Regions from separate parts of the Paeniglutamicibacter sulfureus genome, predicted to be linked through region 2. Evidence: riboswitches for the same ligand, from Rfam matches in the RefSeq annotation. Region 2 holds a riboswitch; each other region holds the start of a gene.
What was found. A riboswitch is a leader RNA that binds a small molecule or an ion and turns the genes downstream of it on or off. The one in region 2 is predicted to bind cyclic di-AMP.

Region 1: linked by a shared signal. The riboswitch ahead of ABD687_RS13680 (M23 family metallopeptidase) and the one ahead of ABD687_RS16910 (M23 family metallopeptidase) in region 2 are both predicted to bind cyclic di-AMP.
Region 3: linked by a shared signal. The riboswitch ahead of ABD687_RS11680 (C40 family peptidase) and the one ahead of ABD687_RS16910 (M23 family metallopeptidase) in region 2 are both predicted to bind cyclic di-AMP.

Annotation. Positions count from the first base shown of each region.
Region 1 covers NZ_BAAAWO010000001.1:2,987,847-2,995,133, forward strand. Annotated here, with positions in the region: gene ABD687_RS13670 (acyl-CoA thioesterase) at 1-255, opposite strand, end outside; gene ABD687_RS13675 (NAD(P)H-dependent oxidoreductase) at 367-921, opposite strand; gene ABD687_RS13680 (M23 family metallopeptidase) at 1,176-2,213, opposite strand; cyclic di-AMP (ydaO/yuaA leader) riboswitch at 2,217-2,391, opposite strand; gene ABD687_RS13685 (hypothetical protein) at 2,831-3,073, shown strand; gene ABD687_RS13690 (ATP-dependent Clp protease ATP-binding subunit) at 3,209-5,767, shown strand; gene ABD687_RS13695 (DUF302 domain-containing protein) at 6,074-6,484, opposite strand; gene ABD687_RS13700 (DMT family transporter) at 7,026-7,287, opposite strand, start outside.
Region 2 covers NZ_BAAAWO010000001.1:3,722,234-3,729,520, reverse strand. Annotated here, with positions in the region: gene ABD687_RS16935 (molybdopterin molybdotransferase MoeA) at 35-1,234, opposite strand; gene ABD687_RS16930 (DUF6457 domain-containing protein) at 1,245-1,523, opposite strand; gene mobA (molybdenum cofactor guanylyltransferase) at 1,539-2,207, opposite strand; gene ABD687_RS16920 (HNH endonuclease) at 2,204-2,701, opposite strand; gene ABD687_RS16915 (C40 family peptidase) at 3,252-4,085, opposite strand; cyclic di-AMP (ydaO/yuaA leader) riboswitch at 4,091-4,244, opposite strand; gene ABD687_RS16910 (M23 family metallopeptidase) at 4,372-5,295, opposite strand; cyclic di-AMP (ydaO/yuaA leader) riboswitch at 5,383-5,556, opposite strand; gene ABD687_RS16905 (iron-dependent transcriptional repressor DtxR) at 5,649-6,344, opposite strand; gene serC (phosphoserine transaminase) at 6,542-7,287, shown strand, end outside.
Region 3 covers NZ_BAAAWO010000001.1:2,554,672-2,561,958, forward strand. Annotated here, with positions in the region: gene ABD687_RS11670 (ExeA family protein) at 1-799, shown strand, start outside; cyclic di-AMP (ydaO/yuaA leader) riboswitch at 1,334-1,507, shown strand; gene ABD687_RS11675 (M23 family metallopeptidase) at 1,688-2,518, shown strand; cyclic di-AMP (ydaO/yuaA leader) riboswitch at 2,635-2,800, shown strand; gene ABD687_RS11680 (C40 family peptidase) at 2,806-3,651, shown strand; gene ccsB (c-type cytochrome biogenesis protein CcsB) at 4,072-5,100, opposite strand; gene resB (cytochrome c biogenesis protein ResB) at 5,109-6,713, opposite strand; gene ABD687_RS11695 (cytochrome c biogenesis CcdA family protein) at 6,728-7,287, opposite strand, start outside.

The DNA of each region.
Region 1 (7,287 bases), 730 kb from region 2:
CACCACCTGCATGCTGCTGCGCCCGGTGTGCACGATCTGGGCGGTGACCTCGATCAGGTCGCCGTTTTCGATGGGCCGGGTGAAGTGGACGTTCCCGACGTAGGCGGTGACGCAGTAGCCGCCGGAGTAGCCGACGGCGCAGGCGTAGCCGGCCTTGTCGATCCACTCGAGCACGCGCCCGGCCTGGACCGTGAGCCCGTCTTCGGAAACATCGGTCGGTGCGGCCAGGAAGCGCAGCGTCATCACGTCGTTCATGTGCCAATACTAGCCATGTGCCGCCGCAACAGACGCTTGTGGCCGGCACCCGAAACAGGTACCGGCCACAGGTGCACTCATCGACCCCGAAGGGTCAATGCCATTTCTGGACTAGTTGCTTTCGGCGGCGGCGCGGATGCCCTCGAGCACTGCCGAAACCTGGCCAACAACCTCTGCGTCGTCCTTCGGGTGGGTCTCGGCGAAGCGGACCAGCGAACCCGGGATGGAGAGCTTGACGTCTTCCAGCACGGTGGCGCCGGCGATGCCGACGGCCTTGCGGGCCTCGTCCTGGGCCCACACGCCACCGAACTGGCCGTAGGCGGTGCCGATGACGGCGGCGGGCTTGCCGAAGACGGCGCCGGCGCCCATCGGGCGGGAAAGCCAGTCGATGGCGTTCTTCAGCACTGCAGGCATGGTGCCGTTGTACTCGGGGGAAACCAGCAGCAGGGCGTCGGCCGCACCGGCGGCTTCGCGCAGCGCGACGGCAGCAGCCGGAACCTGTCCCTCGACGTCGATGTCCTCGTTGTAGAACGGAATGTCCTCGATGCCGGCGTAAAGGTTTACCTCAACGCCCTCAGGGGCGTTCGCGACGGTGGCCTCGGCCAGCTGCTGGTTGGTGGAACCGTTGCGGAGGGAACCGACGAGGGTCAGGACGGTGGTTGCCATAAGAGGAAGTCTCCTGTTTTTTCGGGGGGTGCTGCTTGATGCGTCAATCAATGCCAACCACGCAATGGGCATCTCGATTCCCCACACGGCCGTGACGAGCAACACATTGGCGGATGCTCGGAAGCGGCCGCGTAGGGAGAATCGTGGGCGTTCTTGCGGTCATTGCCGTGGTGATCTGCATCGATTCAGCTTTGCAGGACGCCTTCTCGAGGTATACGAAATGAAGTCCGCCAAAAATCGGCGAGTCCTGGCCGTTACAGCCAGCCCTCGGGATTGACCCACTTGCCGTTGACGATGACCTCGAGGTGCAGGTGGGGGCCTGTTGAGTTGCCCGTGCTGCCAGCCAGGGCGACGACCTCGCCGCGCCCGACCTTTTGTCCCACGGACACCTTGAGGGCCGAGTTGTGGTTGTAGCTGGTTTCCAGCCCGTTGCCGTGGTCGATTTTGACGCGGTTGCCGGAGTGGCCGGCCCATTCGGCCTGCACGACGGTGCCGGCGGCGCTTGCCTTGATCGGTGTACCCATGGGAACTGCGTAGTCCAGGCCGTTGTGGTTCATGTACCCCGGACCGGTCGGGTTCTTGCGGAAACCAAAGCGCGACGTCAACCGGATGCTGTCCACCGGCTGGGCGAGCTTGGTGACTTTTCCGGTGTCAGCGGTGGCGGCGGGCGCCGGCTTGGCGTCCTTGGCGACCTTTGCGGCGGCAACGGTCGTGACAGGGGCCGGCTTCTTTTCCTTCTTTTCCACCTTGATGAACTTGCTGGTCACCGAGGCGCGATCGACCGTGAGCTTGTCACTGGCCGGGGCTTTGACATCCGCGACGGCGGTCTGGGCGACGCGCTGGGGCTCTGGGGCAACCTCCTCGGCCTCCTGCGCGGGGGCGGCAGCGAATGCCAGGGCGGACACGGCGGCGACTGCTGCGAGCTTGTGCGCCAACCCGAGGCGGGGGCGCCGGTCCCGGGGGGCGAACTTCCGAACGCTGTCCAGTTTGCCGGCTTCCGCAGGCATCGGCAGGGGCACCGACTGTGCACCAGATGCGGAAGGGACTTCGGCGGCGGCCATGGATGAAGCGTCCGGGGCCGCTCCATAGCGGAGGCTTGCCACGAATCGGCGGCCGGCATACTCCGTGTCATTCGGGGATTGCGCGGAATCCGGGACCGCGCCGAGTGCGCGGCGGCCCGACCGCCGGGAAGTGTTTTCGCCGCTCGCGATTTGCTCCATGGAAGCGTTGGCGGGCTTGGCATCAACGGGGCCGGACGCGCGGCGGCGCGCGGAATTATGGTGCTGGGTCAAATGATTACCTCTCATGTATCGCCTGCGAAGTTAGCTGTCGGATTCGAGTCATGAGATTAACTCGGCCGAGCCCACCAAGGTGGACTCAACTTCACCCCGAGATCCATGGTGCAAGACCAGGATCGGTTGATTGGGTCCTCCGCCCCTACCGGGAATTTTTACTCCGCGATCCGCCGGTAGGGTTGGGCGAACCGGATCGGGACTGGGTTGCCTAGATGCGACCCGATGTAAAACCCTACGAGGGTAAATACAAAAGTTACAATTCCGTTATCAATCCATGCGGCGGACAAATACGTGGGCGCCGACACCGGTCGATGGCTCTCGCTCCCTCGATCCCGTACACCCGCACAAGTGCGGACTTCCGGCACTTTCCATGGTGACTAGGAGCCCGGTCGGATGGCGTCATAGTAGGGCTGCGCCAGCAGCCCGGATTCCATCTGGATGGCAATAGTCAGGAGCTCCCCCGGGACGGTAGCTTAAATGTGATCAAGTAGACGGTGGGCCCGGGCTCTGCGGCGGTGCGGATGGTGCAGTCCAAGCCGGTCGTCGGGCTGATTCCCTCCATTGCGGCTCACCACGCCTTCAACCAGTTGCGGATAATGCGGCAGGTTCAGTAGGTGAAGACCCGCAAATCCATCCTGGGTTGGACCTTCTTCCTTAACGGGAACATTGTGGCCGCTGCGAAGTCCTTGTTGATGGACAGGACTATCACCTGCCTGCGTCTCGGCGTGCGGAAAAGGGAACACTGGCACCTCCACGCCTCGGGCAAGAAGGACCACCGTCCCCCACGAGCCGCTTGCCTGAAGGGCAAGCGGGCGGGTGACACCCTGAAGCAGGCATATTCCGTGCTGCCGTGCTGAAAGCATCTCCAGGCCGTCGCCCCCGGCATCTCGCCGTCGGCGAACATTGCCCCGCCGGAATCACGCCCGGGAATATCCTGTTGGCATCCGCGTTAACTTGAGCCAAGGGCACTCAAGTATCCAATAGGAGGAAACATGCCAGCATTCTTTGGCCCATCCGGCGCCGGCAACGGCTCTTTCGAGGATTTCCTGGCGCGCTACCTGCAAGGCCAGCGCACCAGCCGCTTCGGGCGCCCCGTCGACATCACCCGACTGCTCAGCCGCCACACGCACGAGGTACTGACCCGTGCCGCGCAATTCGCCGTTGAACACGGCCACCCCGACATCGACGCGCTGCACTTGCTGCGCGTGATGCTCGAGATCGAGCCCGTCGACGAGGCCCTGCGCCGCTCCGGGGCCGACGCCGGGGCGATTGCCCGCGACGCCGAACAGCGCTTGCCCGAAACCGGGCCGCGACACTCCGAATCCGCTCCCGCGCTGACCCCATCGGCCCAGCGCGCCCTGCTCGACGCCTACCAGGTCGCCCGCGCCTTCGGCTCAACCTACATCGATCCCGAACACCTGTTCCTGGCATTCGTGCTCAACACCGAATCCCCGGCCGGGCAGGTGCTCGGCGCCGCCGGAGTCACTCCACAGACCCTGCAGGCCGCCGCCGAGGGTGCCGATCAACAACGCTCCGGTTCCGCTCCGACCCAGCGGAAATCCGCCGAGGCCAACCAGCCCGCCAAGGGTGAGACGCCATTGTTGGAGAAATTCGGCATGGACCTGACCGCCCGGGCCGCCGAGGACGGGCTGGACCCGGTGATCGGCCGCACGCAGGAGATCGAGCAGACCATCGAGATCCTGGCCCGGCGCACGAAGAACAACCCGGTGCTGATCGGCGAGGCCGGCGTCGGGAAAACCGCCGTTGTCGAGGGCCTCGCCCGCGCCATCGTCGCCGGCGAGGTGCCGGATCAGCTGGCAGGCAAGCGCATCATCGCGCTCGACTTGCCGGCCATGGTCGCCGGCACCCGCTACCGCGGCGACTTCGAGGAGCGCCTGACCCAGACCATGGACGAGATCGCCGCGCAGGACGGGGAGGTGATCGTCTTCATCGACGAGCTGCACACCGTGGTCGGCGCCGGCTCAGGCGGCGAGGGCTCCATGGATGCCGGCAACATCCTCAAGCCACGGCTGGCCCGCGGCGAGCTTCACCTCATCGGCGCCACCACGCTGGCCGAATACCGCAAGGTCGAGAAGGATCCCGCCTTGGAACGCCGCTTCCAGCCTGTGACCATCGGCGAGCCCTCCCTTGAGGACGCCGTAACGATCCTGCACGGATTGAAGGAAAGGTACGCGCAGCACCACCGGGTCACCTACACCGACGAGGCGATCCGCGCCGCGGTGGAAATGTCGGCCCGCTACGTGACCGACAGGTTCCTGCCGGACAAGGCCATCGACCTGATCGATACCGCGGGTGCCCGGCTGGGCCTCAAGCGCGGACCGGGCATCGACACCGTGGCGCTGAAGTCGCGGATAGCCGAGCTCGCAGCCGCCAAGGACCGCGCGGTGGCAGAGGAACGCTACGAGGACGCTTCGCGTTTGCGCGACGAGGCCGAGGAAATCTCTGCCCGGCTGGCCGAGACCGAGGAGTCCGGCACCGGCACCGCCGACACGGTGGTCGACGAAGCCCAGATCGCCGAGGTCATCGCCCGCGCCACCGGCATCCCCGCCGCGCGGCTGACGGAGGACGACAAGGAACGCCTGGCCCGTCTGGAGGACGAGCTCCACGACAGGGTCGTCGGGCAGGACGATGCTGTGGCTGCCGTTGCCAAGGCGGTTCGCCGCTCCCGCACCGGGATGGGCGACGAAAACCGCCCGGTCGGCAGCTTCCTCTTCCTGGGCCCCACGGGTGTGGGCAAGACGGAGCTGGCCAAGGCGCTGGCGGCCTCGCTCTTCGGCGACGAGTCCGCCATGGTGCGCTTCGACATGAGCGAGTTCGGCGAGCGCCACACGGTCTCGCGGCTGGTCGGCGCCCCTCCGGGATACGTCGGCTACGACGAGGCGGGGCAACTGACCGAACGCGTCCGGCGTCGCCCCTACTCGGTCGTGTTGCTGGACGAGGTGGAGAAGGCGCACCCCGACGTGTTCAACCTGCTGCTGCAGGTGCTCGACGACGGCCGTCTCACCGACGGGCAGGGCCGCACCGTCGACTTCCGCAACACCGTCATCATCATGACCTCCAACCTGGGATCCGAGTTCCTGGCGAGCCGAGGCGCCCCGCTGGGCTTCGGTAGCGATTCCGGCACCGGCTCCGAGCGCGAGCTGCGCGCAAAGGTCATGGGCCGGCTGCGTGAGACCATGCGTCCGGAGTTCCTGAACAGGATCGACGAGACGGTGCTCTTCCGCAAGCTGGAGGCGGAGCAGCTGCGCGGGATCGTGCGGCTGCAGTTGCGCCGCACCGAGGCCCGGCTTGCCGCCAACGGCATCGGCCTCGAGGTGGACGAGGCGGCTGTCGCCTGGATCGCCGCCGAAGGCCACGAGCCGGAGTTCGGCGCCCGCCCGCTGCGCCGGGTCATCCAGCGCGAGCTCGACGACAAGGTCGCGGACCTGTTGGTTACCGACGAGTTGGCCGCGGGAGGCACCGTGACGGTGACAGCCGACGAATCGGGCCTACAGGTTTCGGCAGGCCGGGAAGCTGCACTCGCGGCGTAGCCGGGAAGGAAGCCAGAGGGGGCGGGAAGAATTTCCCGCCCCCTCTGTCGCGTCTTCGGCCCGTGCTGGATTGTGTGGGGGCTGGGGAGCCCCACACAGGCAGAAACCTTGGGGGTTAAATGTCGCGCAAGAAAAGATGGGAGCGCAGTTCCGGGCGTGTTCGCCGCACATGGAACCTCGGACTGGTCATCGCCCTTCTCGCGCGGCTCTACCTGCGCGGCCCGACAGTGGAGGGGCCAAGCAAGGAACGGAACAGGTACCGGCCCGCGTGCCGCAGCTCTGAGTCGGCGCCGACTGTTGAATGGCCTAGGTGTCGCGTAGCTGGTCCAGCGCCGCCTTCAGGCGGGTATCGGCATCGGCGGCTACCTCGCGAATGGCAGGGTTCCCACTAATGCGGGACAGGACCTGCGCGTCAATGGTCTCTATCGTGGTTTCGGTCGCGTCCAGTGCCCTGCGGACCACCACGTTGCACGGCAACAAGGCCCCAAGTTCGGGTTCGGTGAGCAATCCCCGATTGGCCAGATGCGGATTGCAGGCCCCAAGTATCAGGTAGTCGCCGATCCGGTCGGCCGATTCGGCGCTGATCTTTGCCGTCAGGACGGCACGCACATCGATTTCGGTCAGCACCCCAAAGCCCTGGCGCCCCAGTGCATCCTTGGTGCGGGCCACTGCTTCCTCCCAGTCCAGCGAAACGGTGATGCTGTGCGTGTAGCCCATGTCAGTGGTCCTCTCGCTCCCCCCAGCGCCGTGCGCGTCGGGTTGCCGGTGTTTGCGGCCCAGCCTAGCCGCGATCCAAGACGCTGTCTGCCCCTCGGCCAACAATCACCACGCCTGGCACTGCTTGGGGGTTGTTCTATTCATGGCACCTGTCCCGTGGCGGTCTTTCGTTCCACAGGCACGAAGGTGTCCCTGGGTCCAGGGTTGCACATTAGCCAGAAATCGTAGTCGAACCGTCGGTTCGGGTCCCCCACGACGAACCATGCAGCCATGATCCGCCGACATTCAAGAGCGTTGGTGCCATTGCGCCATAAGGCAAACCTGGCAGCGACATTGATTTGGTGGGGCGATGCAGCACGTCCCACCCCCAAGCATTCATAGTGATCCATAGCTTCTCCCCCAAGGAAACGCCCGACAGTCCCCCAAACCTATGCTCCACCTGGCGAACCAGGCAAGGGATGCGTGAAAACATCGCACAACAGGCGAGCATCTGGGAACCGCCGGACCCTTTCCGGCCTATCGAGGTTGCGATGAACCGAGCTCAGGCGTGAAGGGACTTGAGGCCAACAACGCCGCCAATGATCATCAGCAGAAAGAGCACTTTCAGGATCGAGATCGTCTCGGTGCCAGTGGCCATCGCGTAAACGACCGTCAGCGTCGCACCGATTCCGACCCATACCGCATAGGCGGTACCGAGTGGCAGTTCCTTCATCGCATAGGCCAGGCCGGCCATGCTCAACACCAGTCCCACGGCGAATACAACGGTAGGAACCAACCGGCTTAACCCTTCGGATTTACCCAAC
Region 2 (7,287 bases):
GTTCCGCAGCTCGCGCGGTGCGGCGACCGCACACCTACCAAGGTAGCCGAAGATAGGGCACCGGATCGCCGGCTGTGGCGCCGTCGGGACCCACCACCAAGATGGCGTCGGCAGCGGCCAGTCCGCGCAGCATGGCAGGTGCCACATGTTCGGCCGGTGCCAGTGCATCGGGGTCGGCACCGCCGGCAGCCGGGACCCAACGGGCCGGGACCAGACGGGTCCTGCCCGGTAGCTTGGTGAAGTCCGTGGCCGAGGTTGCCGTGTGGAGTTCGGCCAATGCGCTGCCGTTTGCCCCGCGCAGGATCGGGTCGACGAGTGTTGCAACGGCCATGAGCGCGGCCAACGGGTTGCCGGGCAGGGCCACCAACAGGCGGTTGCCGGGAAGCACCGCGACCATTGACGGGTGGCCCGGTCGCATGGCCACGGAGGAGATGGCTTCCCGCCCCCCGATGGCGCTGACCGCGGCGCGCACGAAGTCGCGCTCGGAGAATCCAGTGCCCCCGGTGGTCACCACCAGGGCAGCCGCCCTGGCGTCTTCGCCGTCGATGGCCGCGATGGTGGCAGCAAGGGTGTCTCCGATGCGGGTACTGCTGGCAACCGTGCCGCCGAGGGCCGCTACGACCAGGGGCAGCACCGGGGAAAAACCGTCTCGGACCTGGCCAGGTGTCGGGTGACCTGAGGTGATGACCTCATCCCCGGTGAACACCAGGTGCACGGGCGGGACGGCAGCGACCGGGAGTTCGTCGTGTCCCGCCACCGCTGCCGTGGCGATCACACCGGCCCGCAGCAGCGTACCCGCGGCGGCCAGCACATCCCCGGCGGAGGCCTCGGTGCCGGAGGGCCGGATGTCGTCGCCAGCGCGCAATGTCCGCTCGCTGGAGAGCAGGCTTCCCTGGAGCGTCGAGTGCTCGACACGCAGGATGGCCGTGGTGCCCTCGGGAATCAGGGACCCGGTGACCACGGCGCTGGCTTCGCCGGCGGCGAGCACCACGCGGTCCGCCGCAGCGGGGTTGGCTGCGTGCGCCCTGAGCAGTTTCCACGGCCCGGTGCCGTTGACGGCGTATCCGTCCATGGCCGAGGTGGCGCAATGCGGCATCGGGTAGGCGGCCGTCAGATCGGCGGCCAGGATTCGTCCGCCGGCCAGGTGAAGGGGAACGGTTTCGCGAATGCCGGCAATCCTGGAGCCCAGCGCATGGGCATCGGCGCGCGCGGCCTCCCACTGGTGGTCTTCCATGGCGCCCGTGCTAGGCGTTGTCAGGGGAGTCGGTGCGTGCTGCAAGGACCTCGCGGGCCAATCCGTCGGCCGCGTCCATGGCGTCCAGTTCGCCCGACCGGGAGCTGCCGACGGCCAGGCCGGCCGCGTAGCCTGCCACGTAGGTGGTCAGCGGTGCCGCCGGACGGACAATGGTGTGGGCGGCCACCCCTGCAAGCGAAAGAACCTGGTCGATGTCGATCCTGGTGTCGGCGAGGTCAAAGGCCGCCAGCAGTTCCTTGACCCAATCCTCGAGCTCGGCTGCAGGCATGGTGCGTTCTCCTTGTCAATGGCCGTTGGCCACCGCTATCCCGTGGCGCCCGGCATCCCCGGGCGTATCGATGTCGCTGAAGTCCGCATCCGGGAGCTTCAGGCGTTCCATCTGCACTGTAGCAAGCAGACGCATCATTGACGCATTTTCGAGACTTCCGCGGGGTTCGGTGGCCTGGTCGATGGCCTGTCGCAAGGAGGAAGTGAGGATGGCGCAGGAGAGTGTCTGCAGCACGCCCGAGGCATCCTGGGGAACCCATGCCTCGACCCCTTTGGAGGGCTTCCCTGTGGCCGCCAGCAGGGCGTCCACGACAGGACCCGGATCCAGGAAGTCCGAAGCCAGCACCACGGTCAGTTCTGAGGCCTGGTTCTGGCGTTGGGCGCTCTCGTCGTCGGGGCCGTCGTCCAGGGCCGCCCGTCCGGCGGCGACCGCTGCCGCTGGACCGGAAAAGCTGGGGTATTCGCGGGTGATGACCACGCGCTGGAAATCCGGCGCGGTATCCATGTACCGGGTGACGGCTTCGGCCAGGGCATGGGTGCCGACCACGGCGATGGCCTGCGCGTCCCGGACGGCGTTCAGGGAATGCTCCAGCAGCGTTTCCCCTCCGTGTTCCAGTAGGGGCTTGCTGACGCCGCCCAGGCGGGATCCACGGCCACCGGCCACAATAATCGCATCGAATTTCATGCTGCACTCCGTAAGAAGGGACTCCAGGCCTCTGCGGGGCGCTCAAGCTCGGTAATGAACCACTGGGCGCCACGCGGTCGGCTCGGGGCGAACCGCAGCTTCCAGCCAAGCTGTGCTAGCGTCCGGTCCCCCTTGGCGCTGTTGCAGCCTTGGCATGCCGCTACTAGATTCTCCCACGAATCCTCCCCGCCGCGGCTGCGCGGCACGATGTGGTCGATCGTGTTGGCGCTGCGTCCGCAGTATCCGCAGCGGTGCCCGTCGCGGCGCAGCACGCCGCGGCGCGAGACATTGACGGTGTTGCGGTAGGGAAGTCGGATGTACCGATTCAGCAGGATCACCGTCGGCCGGGGCATCACCTGGTTGACCCCGACGATCGGGTCACGGTCGTCATCGGCAAGGACGGTGGCCTTCCCGGTGAGGACAAGGAGAAGTGCCCGGCGGAAGGTGATGACCGCCAGCGGTTCAAATCCTGCATTCAGTACTAGGGTTCGCATACGCGCATCCTTAGATCCTGACCCGGCGCAACGCGAGGGACCCGTCCACGACGGAAGTCCCTCACGGTGGCGCACACGGCACTCGGCTTTGGCTCCTGTGACCTAGCCTAAGACAAGAAACAGCGGTTTTGCGTGTATTTGTGGAAAACCAGTTGAAATTGCCACCATAATTTTCCCTGCAGTACACCCCTCGAACACCTGGCGGACAGGGCTCCGCACGGTGTTCCCGTCCCCCGGGCGCACCACCGTTACCGGCCTGGAACAAGGCGAGGGTAAAAATGCCTGCTGCGTAGCCCGAACGCTCGATGCCGGCCGAACTGGAGACATGGATTTGCTTCCCGTCCGCACCCAGGGCGACTGCGTCCACCGCGCCGTCAGTTCGGGAGCCTTCACTCCAGCTCACTGCCTCGTCGGTGCTTGAAATCGGCATACCCACGCCAATGTCCGGCTTACCAAGCCCGGGTAGGCTTCCATGCAAAAATCCGCATTAACCAGCAAGGCCTCCGGTCGATCCACATGGATCGACCGGAGGCCTTGGAACGCTTGGCGCTTAGCCCTTGAGGGTGTAGTAACCGTAGAGCGGGTTGCGGGAAACGTCGTGAAGCATGGTGTCGACAGTCGGGTTCTGGGCACCGATCATCTTGCCGCCGCCGAGGTAGATGCCGACGTGTCCGCCACCGTTCTGGAAGACGAGGTCACCCGGCTTCGGGGAGCTGGTGCGCACGAACTGGCCCGAAGCGCGGATAGCCGAGGTGCCGCGGGCGATGTTGATGCCGTGCTTTGCGTAGACGTACTTGACGAAGCCCGAGCAGTCCCAGCCCGAGGGGGTGTTGCCGCCCCATACATACGGAACGCCGACGTACTTGGCCGCGGTTGCCGCGATGCCGGACAGGTTGGCGGTGTTCATCGAGTCGCTCTTCACCTTGGGGGCCTCGGAGGCCTTAGGGGTGGAGTCGCGGTTCGAGCGGGTCACCGGCGCCATGGCGTCCGAGTTGCTGCTGGAACGGGTCACCGGGGCGGTGTCGTTGGAGCGCTCGGAAACCTCGTTGGAAACGGCGACGACAACCGGCGCGGGCGCCGGCTTGGAGGTGAACGCTGCGCGTTCGATGTTCAGGTCCTTGGCCTTGGAAGCCGCGACCGAAACGGCCTTGACGGCTACACGCTCTGCTGAGAGGCCTTCAACGGGAACTGCGCTTGCTTCGCGGGAAACATCACCCTGGGCCGGAACGCCCAAAGTGAGCACGAGGCCTGATGCGGCTGCAATCACTGCTGCCTGGCGTCCAACCGAACCAGCGTTCGAGGCAACTGCCTTCGAGATGGATTCGAGTGGGTTGGTCCGAACCGGGGTCGCGCGGTGGCGGCCCAATGCTTGACGTGTAGTCACGTAGTAATGCCTCTCCTGATGCCTGCGAGGTGAGCTGTCGGGTTCGAGTGGGAGTCACTCGGCAATCCGGCCGCCAGGCCGAACCACTTAACCCCAAGGCTTCCTGTGTGGAAACCGAATGTGGGTCCCCCGCCACTGCCAAACGAGTAATTGAACGGACACCGTGGGCTGGCAGTGCTCGGCACTTCCCGCGGCGGTGAACAGGGATGATCCCTGGTCACGTATTTAGAATATATGAAGCGAATCCAAAAGTCACGTTCTGATCACGGAACGGTGACAATTGCCGTTATAACCAGGCCTCGGGGTTTACCCACTTGCCGTTGACGATGACTTCCAGGTGCAGGTGGGGGCCGGTTGAGTTGCCCGTGCTGCCGCTCAAGGAGACGACTTCGCCGCGCTTGACCTTCTGGCCCACCGAAACCTTCAGCGACGAATTGTGGTTGTAGCTGGTGTGCAGTCCGTTGCCGTGGTCGATCTCCACACGGAAGCCCGAGTGGCCGGCCCAGGCGGCCTGCACGACGGTGCCGGCGGCGCTTGCCTTGATCGGCGTGCCCATGGGAACTGCGTAGTCCAAGCCGTTGTGGTTCATGTACCCCGGACCGGTCGGATTCTTGCGGTGGCCGAAGCGCGAGGTCAACCGGATGCTGTCCACCGGCTGGGCCAAGACTCCTTCGGCGGCCAGCTTGGTGACGTCTCCGCCGGCTGCGGTCAAGACCGTTGCCAGCTTGTCTTCCTCGGTGAACTCGCTGGTCAGCGACGCTCGCTCGATCTTGACCTCGTCGTCGGCCGGAGCCATGACGTCGACCACGACGGACTGGGCGACGCGGTCGGATCCCGCGGCTGCCGTTTCGGCTTCCTTTGCGGGAGAGGCTGCGGCGAACGCCAGACCGGAAACGGCGGCGACTGCCGCCAGCTTGTGCGTGAAGCCAAGGCGGGGGCGCTGGGCCCGGGGGGCGAACTTCAGGACATTGTCCAGTTCGTCGACCTCGGCCGGGGCGGCAACGGGTGCTGCCGGCGCAGCCAGGGCGACGGGAATTTCGGTGGCGGCAATTGCGTCCGCGTCCGGGGATACGCCATAGCGCAGGCCCGCTACGAAGCGGCGGCCGGTGTACTGCGTGTTGTCAGGGGTCTCGACGGAATCAGGGACCGCGCTCAGGGCGCGTCGACCGGAACGTCGGGAAGTGTTTTCACCACTCAGGGCGGTGTCCACGATCTGCTCTAGTGAACCTTCAGCAGGCGAAGCATCAACGGGTCCGGAAGCACGGCGGCGCCCGGGAGTGTGCTGCTGAGTCAAATGTCAACCTCTCATGTATCGCCTGCGAAGTTAGCTGTCGGATTCGAGTCATGAGATCAACTCGGCAGAGCCTACATAGTGGACTCAGCTTCACCCCAAGATCCATGGTCCAAGACCAGGAACGGCTGAATGGGTCCTCCGCCCCTACCGGGAATTCTTGCTCCGCGATCCGCCGGTAGGGTTATGCGAACCGGATCGGGACTAGATTGCCTAGGTGCAACCCAACGTGAAACACTACCGGGATTAATGTCAAAGTTACAATTCCGTTATCAATCCATGCGGCGGACAAACACGTGGGCGCTGACTTCCGTCGGAAGCTCCAGCGCGCCCTCGATCCCCTGCACCCGAACAACGACGTAATCGCCGGCCCGTTCGAGGGTGACTAGGGCGCCTGGGCGGATGCCGCCCTCATCGAGCTGCACCAGCAGCTCGGGTTCCACCTGGATGGTTTCGGCCAGTCGCTCGACGCGGACCGGGCCCGTATTCCCGTCGACCAGGGCCGAATCGAGACTTTGGACACGTATCGAGATTTCACCCAGTTCCGGCCCTCCCAGTGTCTCGAGCCCGGGGATCGGATTTCCATAGGGAGAGGACTCGGGCGAACCGAGCAACTTGAACAGGCGCTGCTCCACGCGCTCGCTCATCACGTGCTCCCAACGGCAGGCCTCTTCATGGACGTACTCCCACTCCAAGCCAATGACGTCGGCGAGCAGGCGTTCGGCCAGACGGTGCTTGCGCATCACGCCCGTTGCAACTTCTGCGCCATGTGAGGTCAGTTCGAGGTGGCGGTCGGTGGTCACCACGACCAGTCCGTCGCGCTCCATGCGGGCCACCGTCTGTGAAACCGTGGGCCCGGAGTGCCCCAGTCGCTCGGCAATGCGCGCGCGCAGGGCAATGATGCCCTCTTCCTGGAGTTCCAGGATGGTGCGCAGGTACATTTCGGTGGTATCGATCAAATCTGACACGTTTGCAGCTCCCGCAGGGGTTGATTGTTACAAGAGATCACTACGCGATCCACTCTACCCGCGTTCACATTGGCGACTCGCTATTACACAATGGGCCGCCCAGTGCGCGATTATTGAACCACTGGGCACCCTCAATGCGCATCGGATTGCCGCATCGGAAGTGCCCACAGCGGATAACCCCCCTTATGAGGAGCAACATGAGCACCGGCGTGACCATCCCCCAAGACCTTTTGCCCGTGGACGGACGATTCGGCGCAGGACCTTCCAAGGTCCGCCCCGAACAGATCCAGGCTCTCATCGATGCCGGCACGCAACTCCTGGGGACCTCTCACCGCCAGGCCCCGGTGAAGAACCTGGTCCGCGACATCCAGGAAGGCCTCAAGACGTTCTTCAACGCCCCGGCCGACTACGAAGTGGTCCTGGGCGTGGGCGGATCCACCGCGTTCTGGGACATTGCCGCATTCGGCCTGGTCCGCCACAAGGCCCAGCACCTCTCCTTTGGCGAGTTCGGCTCGAAGTTCGCCGCCGCAACCAACAAGGCGCCCTTCCTTGAGCCGTCCTCCATCATCGTCTCCGAACCAGGCACCCGGCCTGTTCCCGTGGCCGAGGCAGGCGTGGATGTATACGCTTGGCCCCAAAACGAGACCTCCACGGGCGTCGCTGCACCGGTTCACCGCGTTGAAGGCGCCGACGAGGGATCGCTTGTCCTCATCGACGCGACCTCCGCAGCCGGCGGACTGGACGTCGACGTCTCGCAGGCAGATGTGTACTACTTCGCCCCGCAGAAGAACTTCGCCTCCGATGGCGGCTTGTGGATTGCGCTCTTCTCCCCCGCGGCCATCGCCCGCGCCGAGGAAATTGCCGCCTCCGGCCGCTGGATCCCGGACTTCCTGAGCCTGAAGACGGCGATCGACAACTCGCGCCTGAACCAGACGTACAACAC
Region 3 (7,287 bases), 1.2 Mb from region 2:
CCTGCAAAGCTATTTTGGTTTTTCCCGGCTTCCTTTTGGCCGTGATATCCCGCCGGCGGCGCTGAACCAGCACCCCGGGCACCGCGAGGCGGTCGCCCGCATCTCCTGGTGCATCGACCAGCGCCGCATGGGAGTGATCGCCGGGGAAGTCGGGGCCGGGAAGACCGTGGCGGCCCGCGCCGCACTGGCGCACCTGGAACCATCCCGCCACCAAATCATCTATGTCCCGGATCCGACCATCGGGATCCGCGGGATCCGTGCAGCGATTGTGACCGCGCTGGGGGCCACGCCCTCCTTCTTCTCCGGAGCCCTGGCCGCGCAGGCCGCGGCCCTGCTCGCCGGCGAACTCGACGAACGCTCTCGCCTGCCGGTGATTGTCATCGATGAAGCACACCTGCTGACCAACGAAGACCTCGAATCATTGAGGATGCTCTCAAACGTCAGCATGGATACGGAGTCGCATTTCGCGTTGTTGCTCATCGGTCAACCCACCCTGCGGCGCCGGTTGAAACTGGCGGTGCTGGCCGCCCTGGACCAACGGATCGGGACCCGGTTCACCATCAACGGGATGAATCTGGAGGACACCAGCGACTACATCAAGGGACATCTTGGATTCGCAGGCCGAACTGATCCCTTGTTCTCCGAAGATGCGATCACCGTCATCCATCAGGCGTCCCGTGGCTACCCGCGCACCGTGAACAACCTGGCCCTGGCCGCACTCATGGCCACCCGCTCGGCCAAAGGCGCGATCGTGGACCAATCCGCGGCGCAGTCGGCGGTGAGCGAATTCAGCGAATAACCCAACCGGCACCCCTGCCGACCAGCCCGCCGGCATGACCACGAACGCCTCGCCAAGATCATCCTGGCGAGGCGTTTCTATGGCAGGTTCGTCGTCAAACTCGGTGGCGGCTTCATCGTCAAATTACGCGACGGTCAACAGCAGCATGCGTGGTCGTCTGCGTAGATGAGGACTTCTTCCAGGGGCTGCCCATGAAACGGATGAACCTCACAACCGCTATGTCGCCCTTTCCCTACTCTTCACCTATCACTTCGGCGATCCGTTGCTGCCACACATGTAGTACCAAGGCGGGATTGGACGTGTTCTGACACATGAACACCCGGAAAGGGGGAAGAACGGAACCAGACGTAGGCGAGTTCGACGGCCGTATTCGCGAATGAAACCCATGACCTCACTTTCGCCCGAAGCCCGGGACCACGCGTTTGTCCGCCGCATGGATTGATAACGGAATTGTAACTTTTTTATATACCCCGGTAGAGTTACACGTTGGGTTTCACTTACGCAAATCCGTCCCGATCCGGTTCGCATAACCCTACCGGCGGATCGCGGAGCAAGAATTCCCGGTAGGGGCGGAGGACCCATTCAACCGTTCCTGGTCTTGGACCACGGATCTTGGGGTGAAGCTGAGTCCACTATGTAGGCTCAGCCGAGTTGATCTCATGACTCGAATCCGACAGCTAACTTCGCAGGCGATACATGAGAGGTAGACATTTGACTCAGCAGCACACTCCCGGGCGCCGCCGTGCTTCCGGCCCCGTTGATGCTTCGCCTGCTGAAGGTTCACTAGAGCAGATCGCGGACACCGCACTGAGCGGTGAAAGCACTGCCCGACGTTCCGGTCGACGCGCCCTGAGCGCGGTCCCGGATTCCGTCGAGGCCCCCGATAGCATGCAGTACCTTGGCCGCCGCTTTGCGGCGGGCCTGCGCTACGGCGCATCCCCGGACGCGGCAAGCATTGCCGCCACCGAAATCCCTACTCCCCTGGTTGCTCCCACGACTTCGGTTGCAGCTCCGGCCGAAGTCGACGAACTGGACAACGTCCTGAAGTTCGAGCCCCGGACGCAACGCCCCCGACTTGGGTATGCGCACATGATCGCAGCAGTCGCAGCCGTTTCCGGTCTGGCATTCGCCGCCGTCACCCCGGGGCAGGATGTCGAGGAAATTGCCTCGGAGACCCAGCGCGTCGCCCAGACTGCTGTCGCAGATGTCAAGGCCCCGGCCAATGACGAGGTCAAGATCGAGCGGGCCTCGCTGACCAGCGAGTTCACCGAGGAAGACAAGCTGGCAACGGTCGTGACCGCTTCCGGCGGCGATGTCACCAAAGTCGAAAGCGGCGGGGTCCTGGCCCAACCGTTGGACACCGTGCGATTGACTTCGCGTTTCGGGTTCCGGAAGAATCCGACCGGCCCGGGTTTCATGAACCACAACGGGCTGGACTACGGCGCCGCGTGCGGGACCCCTGTGAAGGCCAGTGCCGCCGGCACTGTCGTGCAGTCCGAGTTTGCCGGCCACTCCGGCAATCGCGTGCAGATCGACCATGGCAACGGGCTGGAGACAAGCTACAACCACAATTCGGCACTCAAGGTGTCGGTGGGCCAGAAGGTCAAGCGCGGAGAAGTTGTCGCGCTTGTCGGCACCACGGGCAACTCGACCGGCTGCCACGTCCACCTCGAGGTCATCGTCAACGGCAAGTGGGTAAACCCCGAGGCTTGGTTATAACGGCAATTGTCACTGTTCCGTGACCAAAACGTGACTTGTGGATTAGCTTCATATATTCTAAGTAAGTGATCGGGGATCAACCCTGTTCACCGCCGCGGGAAGTGCCGAGCACTGCCAGCCCACGGTGTCCGTTCACTTACTCGTTTGGCAGTGGCGGGGGACCCACTTTCGGTTTCCACACCAGGAAGCCTTGGGGTTAAGTGGTTCGGCCTGGCGGCCGGATTGCCGAGTGACTCCCACTCGAACCCGACAGCTCACCTCGCAGGCATCAGGAGAGGCATTACCACGTGACTACACGTCAAGCATTGGGCCGCCACCGCGCGACCCCGGTTCGGATCAACCCGCTCGAATCCATCTCGAAGGCAGTCGCCTCGAACGCCGGATCCGTTGGCCGCCAGGCAGCAGTCGTTGCCGCCGCCTCCGGCCTGGTCCTCACTTTGGGTGTTCCGGCCCAGGGCGATGTTTCCCGCGAAGCAAGCGCCGTTCCCGTTGAAGGGCTTAGCCCGGAGCGTGTAGCCGTCAAGGCCGTTTCGGTCTCGGCGTCCAAGGACCTGACCATCGAGCGCGCGGCGTTCACCTCGAAGCCTGCCCCTGCTCCCGTCGTGGTTGCCGTGGCCAAGGAAGTTGCCCCCAGCAGCACCGCGACGAAGACGCGGTCCAACGACACCGCTCCGATGGCTCGCTCCAACAACGACTCTGATGCCTACGCGCCGGTCACCCGCTCGAACCGCGACAGTGCGCCGGAAGCCTCGACCCCGAAGCCCAAGAGCGATTCGATGAACACCGCGAACCTCTCCGGCATTGCTGCAACCGCCGCCAAGTATGAGGGCGTTCCCTACGTATGGGGCGGCAATACCCCGTCGGGCTGGGACTGCTCCGGCTTCGTCAAGTACGTCTACGCAAAACACGGCATCAACATCGCCCGCGGCACCTCCGCCATCCGCGCCTCCGGCCAGTTCGTCCGCACCAGCTCTCCGAAGCCCGGCGACCTGGTCTTCCAGAACGGCGGCGGCCACGTCGGCATCTACCTCGGCGGCGGCAAGATGATCGGCGCACAGAACCCGACTACGGACACGCTTCTCCACAATGTGACTCGCAACCCCCTCTACGGGTACTACACCCTCAAGGGCTAAGCGCAAGCGTTCCAAGGCCTCCGTCGATCCGCAAGGATCGACGGAGGCCTTGGTTCTTTTGACATGGGTTCTCCCTCATAGCGGGTCCTTGACCTGCGCTATGCTTGACAGGGCCCAGTTACGCTGAACTGGAACGATGGTAGCCAAGTTCACATCAGAAATATTCTGGATAATCTCCTGCGACAGCGGTCAAAAAGCACTTCTAATAATGCGTAATTCGCTGCGGCCCCAAGCGGGCGCCCTGTTTCACAAGGACCGGGTTAACCTCTTGGGTGCGGGGGGTCGCGGTGGGACTCTTAGCCGAATGCATCCCGCCGCGACACCCACCACTAGACGAAATCCAAGAACGTCATCTGGATCCTGAGTGTATGCACGCTTCGGCGGACTGTCATACCCGCGTTGGTTCCCGCGGAAGGCGGTTTAGACTCCGGCGTAGGAGTGCAGTCCGTTGAAGTAGAGGTTCACGACGGTGAAATTGAAGACCAGGCAGAGGTAACCGATGATGCTCAGCCAGGCCGAGCGTGCGCCGGTCCAGCCGCCGGTTGCCCGGGCGTGCAGGTAGCCGGCGTAGACGACCCAGATCACGAAGGTCCAGACTTCCTTGGTGTCCCAGCCCCAGTAGCGGCCCCAGGCGGCCTCGGCCCAAATGGCACCGGCTATCAAGGTGAAGGTCCACATCACGAAGGCGACCGCGTTGATGCGGTAGGCGAAGTTTTCCAAGGGAGCCGCGCCGGGGACCAGGCGCATGAACGGCATCTTGTCCTTCCTTCCGGCGGCCAGGGCATCCATGCGCGTGTGCTGGAGCAGCTGGAGCACGTTCATCGCAAAGGTGATGGTGAACAGTGCGGAAGCCAAGACCGCGATCGAGACGTGGATGATCAGCCAGTAGCTCTGCAGGGCAGGGACAAGGTGGGCAACGGGGGTCGGGAAGCCCATGGTGGCGCCGCACAGCATGACGGTGACCAGGCCGATGACGAAGGTGCCCATGAAGCGCAGGTCCTTCTTCACCAGCACCAGCATGAACACCAGGGCCACCAGGAAGGAACCGGTGGACAGGAACTCATACATGTTGCCCCACGGCACGCGCCCGGTCGCGATAGCGCGGGAGACCACGGCAAAGCCCTGCAGCAGCACGCCCAGCCAGCTCAGCGAGACCGCGACCTTGGCCGCCATCCGCTTGGCCGAGGCAGCGGTGTAGGTCATGGAATCGTTGACCAAGGCGTTGTCCGGGGTCCCCGAAGGGGGCGGCGCGATGGCTCCGGCAGCAACCAGGACCTTCTTTTCAGAAACAACCGCCTGTGTGTCGATTTCCTGGATGAGCTTGCTCGACTTCGCAAGGTCCCACGCAAATGCCACGAAGGCGGATGCGTAGACCATCGCGGCGAGCAACATGAACAGGTCGCTGTACTGCCCCAGGGCCACGTTGATCGTGGGCATGTCGTTTTCCATAGGTTCTCCTAGACTCCGGCCCGCTGAACGGCGGGCCACTGCTGTTCAAGAAGCTTGCGCAGCTCCTTGGCTTCGGACTCAAGCCCGTGGTCTTCGCCACGGGCCAGCAATCCGTATTCGATGACCCGCTCTTCACGGCCCGAGCCGTCAACGGAGGTCTTGATTCTCACCCAGGCCCGGCGGCGCGGGGTAAAGAGCGAGATGCCCAGGCCCAGCAGTGAAAGGGCCGCAAAGACCGCCACGGGGCGCTTGCTCGGGTCGTAGGCGATGTCCACGCCGATGAAGCGCTTGAGCCCGTCAAAGGAAATGCTTCCCTTGCCGTCGGGCAATTCGTAGGTCTGCCCGGCGCCCAGCACGATGCCTCCGGCCTCAAGGTCTCTGTTGTTCAGCTCCGTAAGCTGGTCGGTTTCCAGCACGTAGACGTTTTGCGGATTGCCGTCGTCCAGCCCCAGGTCCCCATAGTAGGAATTCAGCTGGAGCTGCGGGTTGATGGCGTTGGGGTCCCCGGAAATGGAGAACCCTGTCTCGTCGGTCATGGCGGTGGGCAGCAGAAAACCCTGGAAGCCCAGCTGGTCGGGCTTGGCGTCGGGAGCCTTGATGACCATGAGGGAGGTGTACATGCCGTCCTGGGGCACCGAAACCACCGAGCCGCTGAAGGCAATGTTTCCGTCACCGTCTCGCACGGTGACCACCGGGGTGTACCCGTTGCCGACCAGGTACATGTCCGCGCCATCGATGCGCAGGGGGTGGTTGACCCGAATCGTTTCCTTTTCGGGTTCGGCATTCGGGTTACGGCGGGTCTCCACCTCGGCGGTGAAGTCGATCGGCTGGCCGAAATGCGTGGTGGATTCGCGGTCGAAGGTGACGTTGAATTTCTCGAGCTTGACCGAATACGGGTCCAAGGAGTCTTCCTGGAACCAGGTCCCGGGAGTGAACGCGTCGTAGGACACCAGGGAGTTCACGAAGGTGTCCCCCTCCACCAGGAGCCGCTGCCCGTTGTAGCCGAAGGCCCCTCCGATTCCCACCGAGGCCAGGAGCCCCACCAAGGAAATGTGGAACAGCAGGTTGCCTATTTCTCGGGTGTACCCGCGTTCCGCACCCACCGACGGGGTCGGGCCCTCGGTACGGGCTTCGGAGCGGTAGCCGCGCTTTTTCAGGAGCTTCGCGGCCCGCTCGACAATTTCCCCGTCGCTGAGACCAGACTCGGAGGCCGGCTGGATCTGGATCGTGCCGTTTTGCGGCAGGCGGTTCAGCCGTGAGGGGGTGCGTGGTGGCGGGGTGCGAAGCGCCTGCGCGTGCTTCTTCACGCGGGGCAGGATGCAGCCGATCAGGGAGATGAACAGCAACAGGTAGATGGCCGAGAACCAGACGGAGGAGTAGACGTCGAAGAGCTGGAAGCGGTCGAGCCATTCGCCGGTGGTCGGCTTGTTGGTCAGGTAGGTGGTCACCTGCTCCGGGTTGACCGAGCGCTGGGGAAAGAGTGAACCGGGCACCGCGGCCACGGCCAGGAGCAGCAGCAGGAAGAGCGCGGTGCGCATGCTGGTGAGCTGGGTCCAGGTCCAGCGCAGCATGCCAACGAATCCAAGGGCCGGGACAACTACATCTTTTTTCATGTCTTTTTTCGCCATTAGATGGGCAACCTGACCTCATTGGTGAACCAATCCTGCAATTGCGTGACCCAAAAGCCCCACAGGCCGGTGGCCATCAGGATTCCCAGAAGGATCAACATGCCGCCGCCGAAGCGCATGATCGCCAGCTGGTGCCGGCGGAAGAATTGCATGGCACCCATGCCGCGGCGGATCGCCAGGGCGATGAAGAGGAACGGCAGTCCCAATCCCATGCAGTAGAAGAAGGTCAGCAGGGCTCCCTTGGCAACGTTGGCGTCGGGGCCACTGCTCATGATCAGCACGGCGGCAAGCGTCGGCCCGATGCAGGGTGCCCATCCGAGTCCGAAAGTGACACCCAATACCGGTGCACCCCACAGCCCGGCGGGGGGTTTGCGGTGGATCTTGGCTTCGCGTTGCATGAAGGAGAATCCGCCCATGAACACGATGCCCATAAAAATCACGACCAGGCCCAGCACTTGGGTGACCCACGATCCCTTGTAGATCATCCAGCCGGCGATTTGTGAGAAGACGACTCCGGCCAGCATGAAGACCGCGGTGAAGCCGAGGATGAACAGCCCGA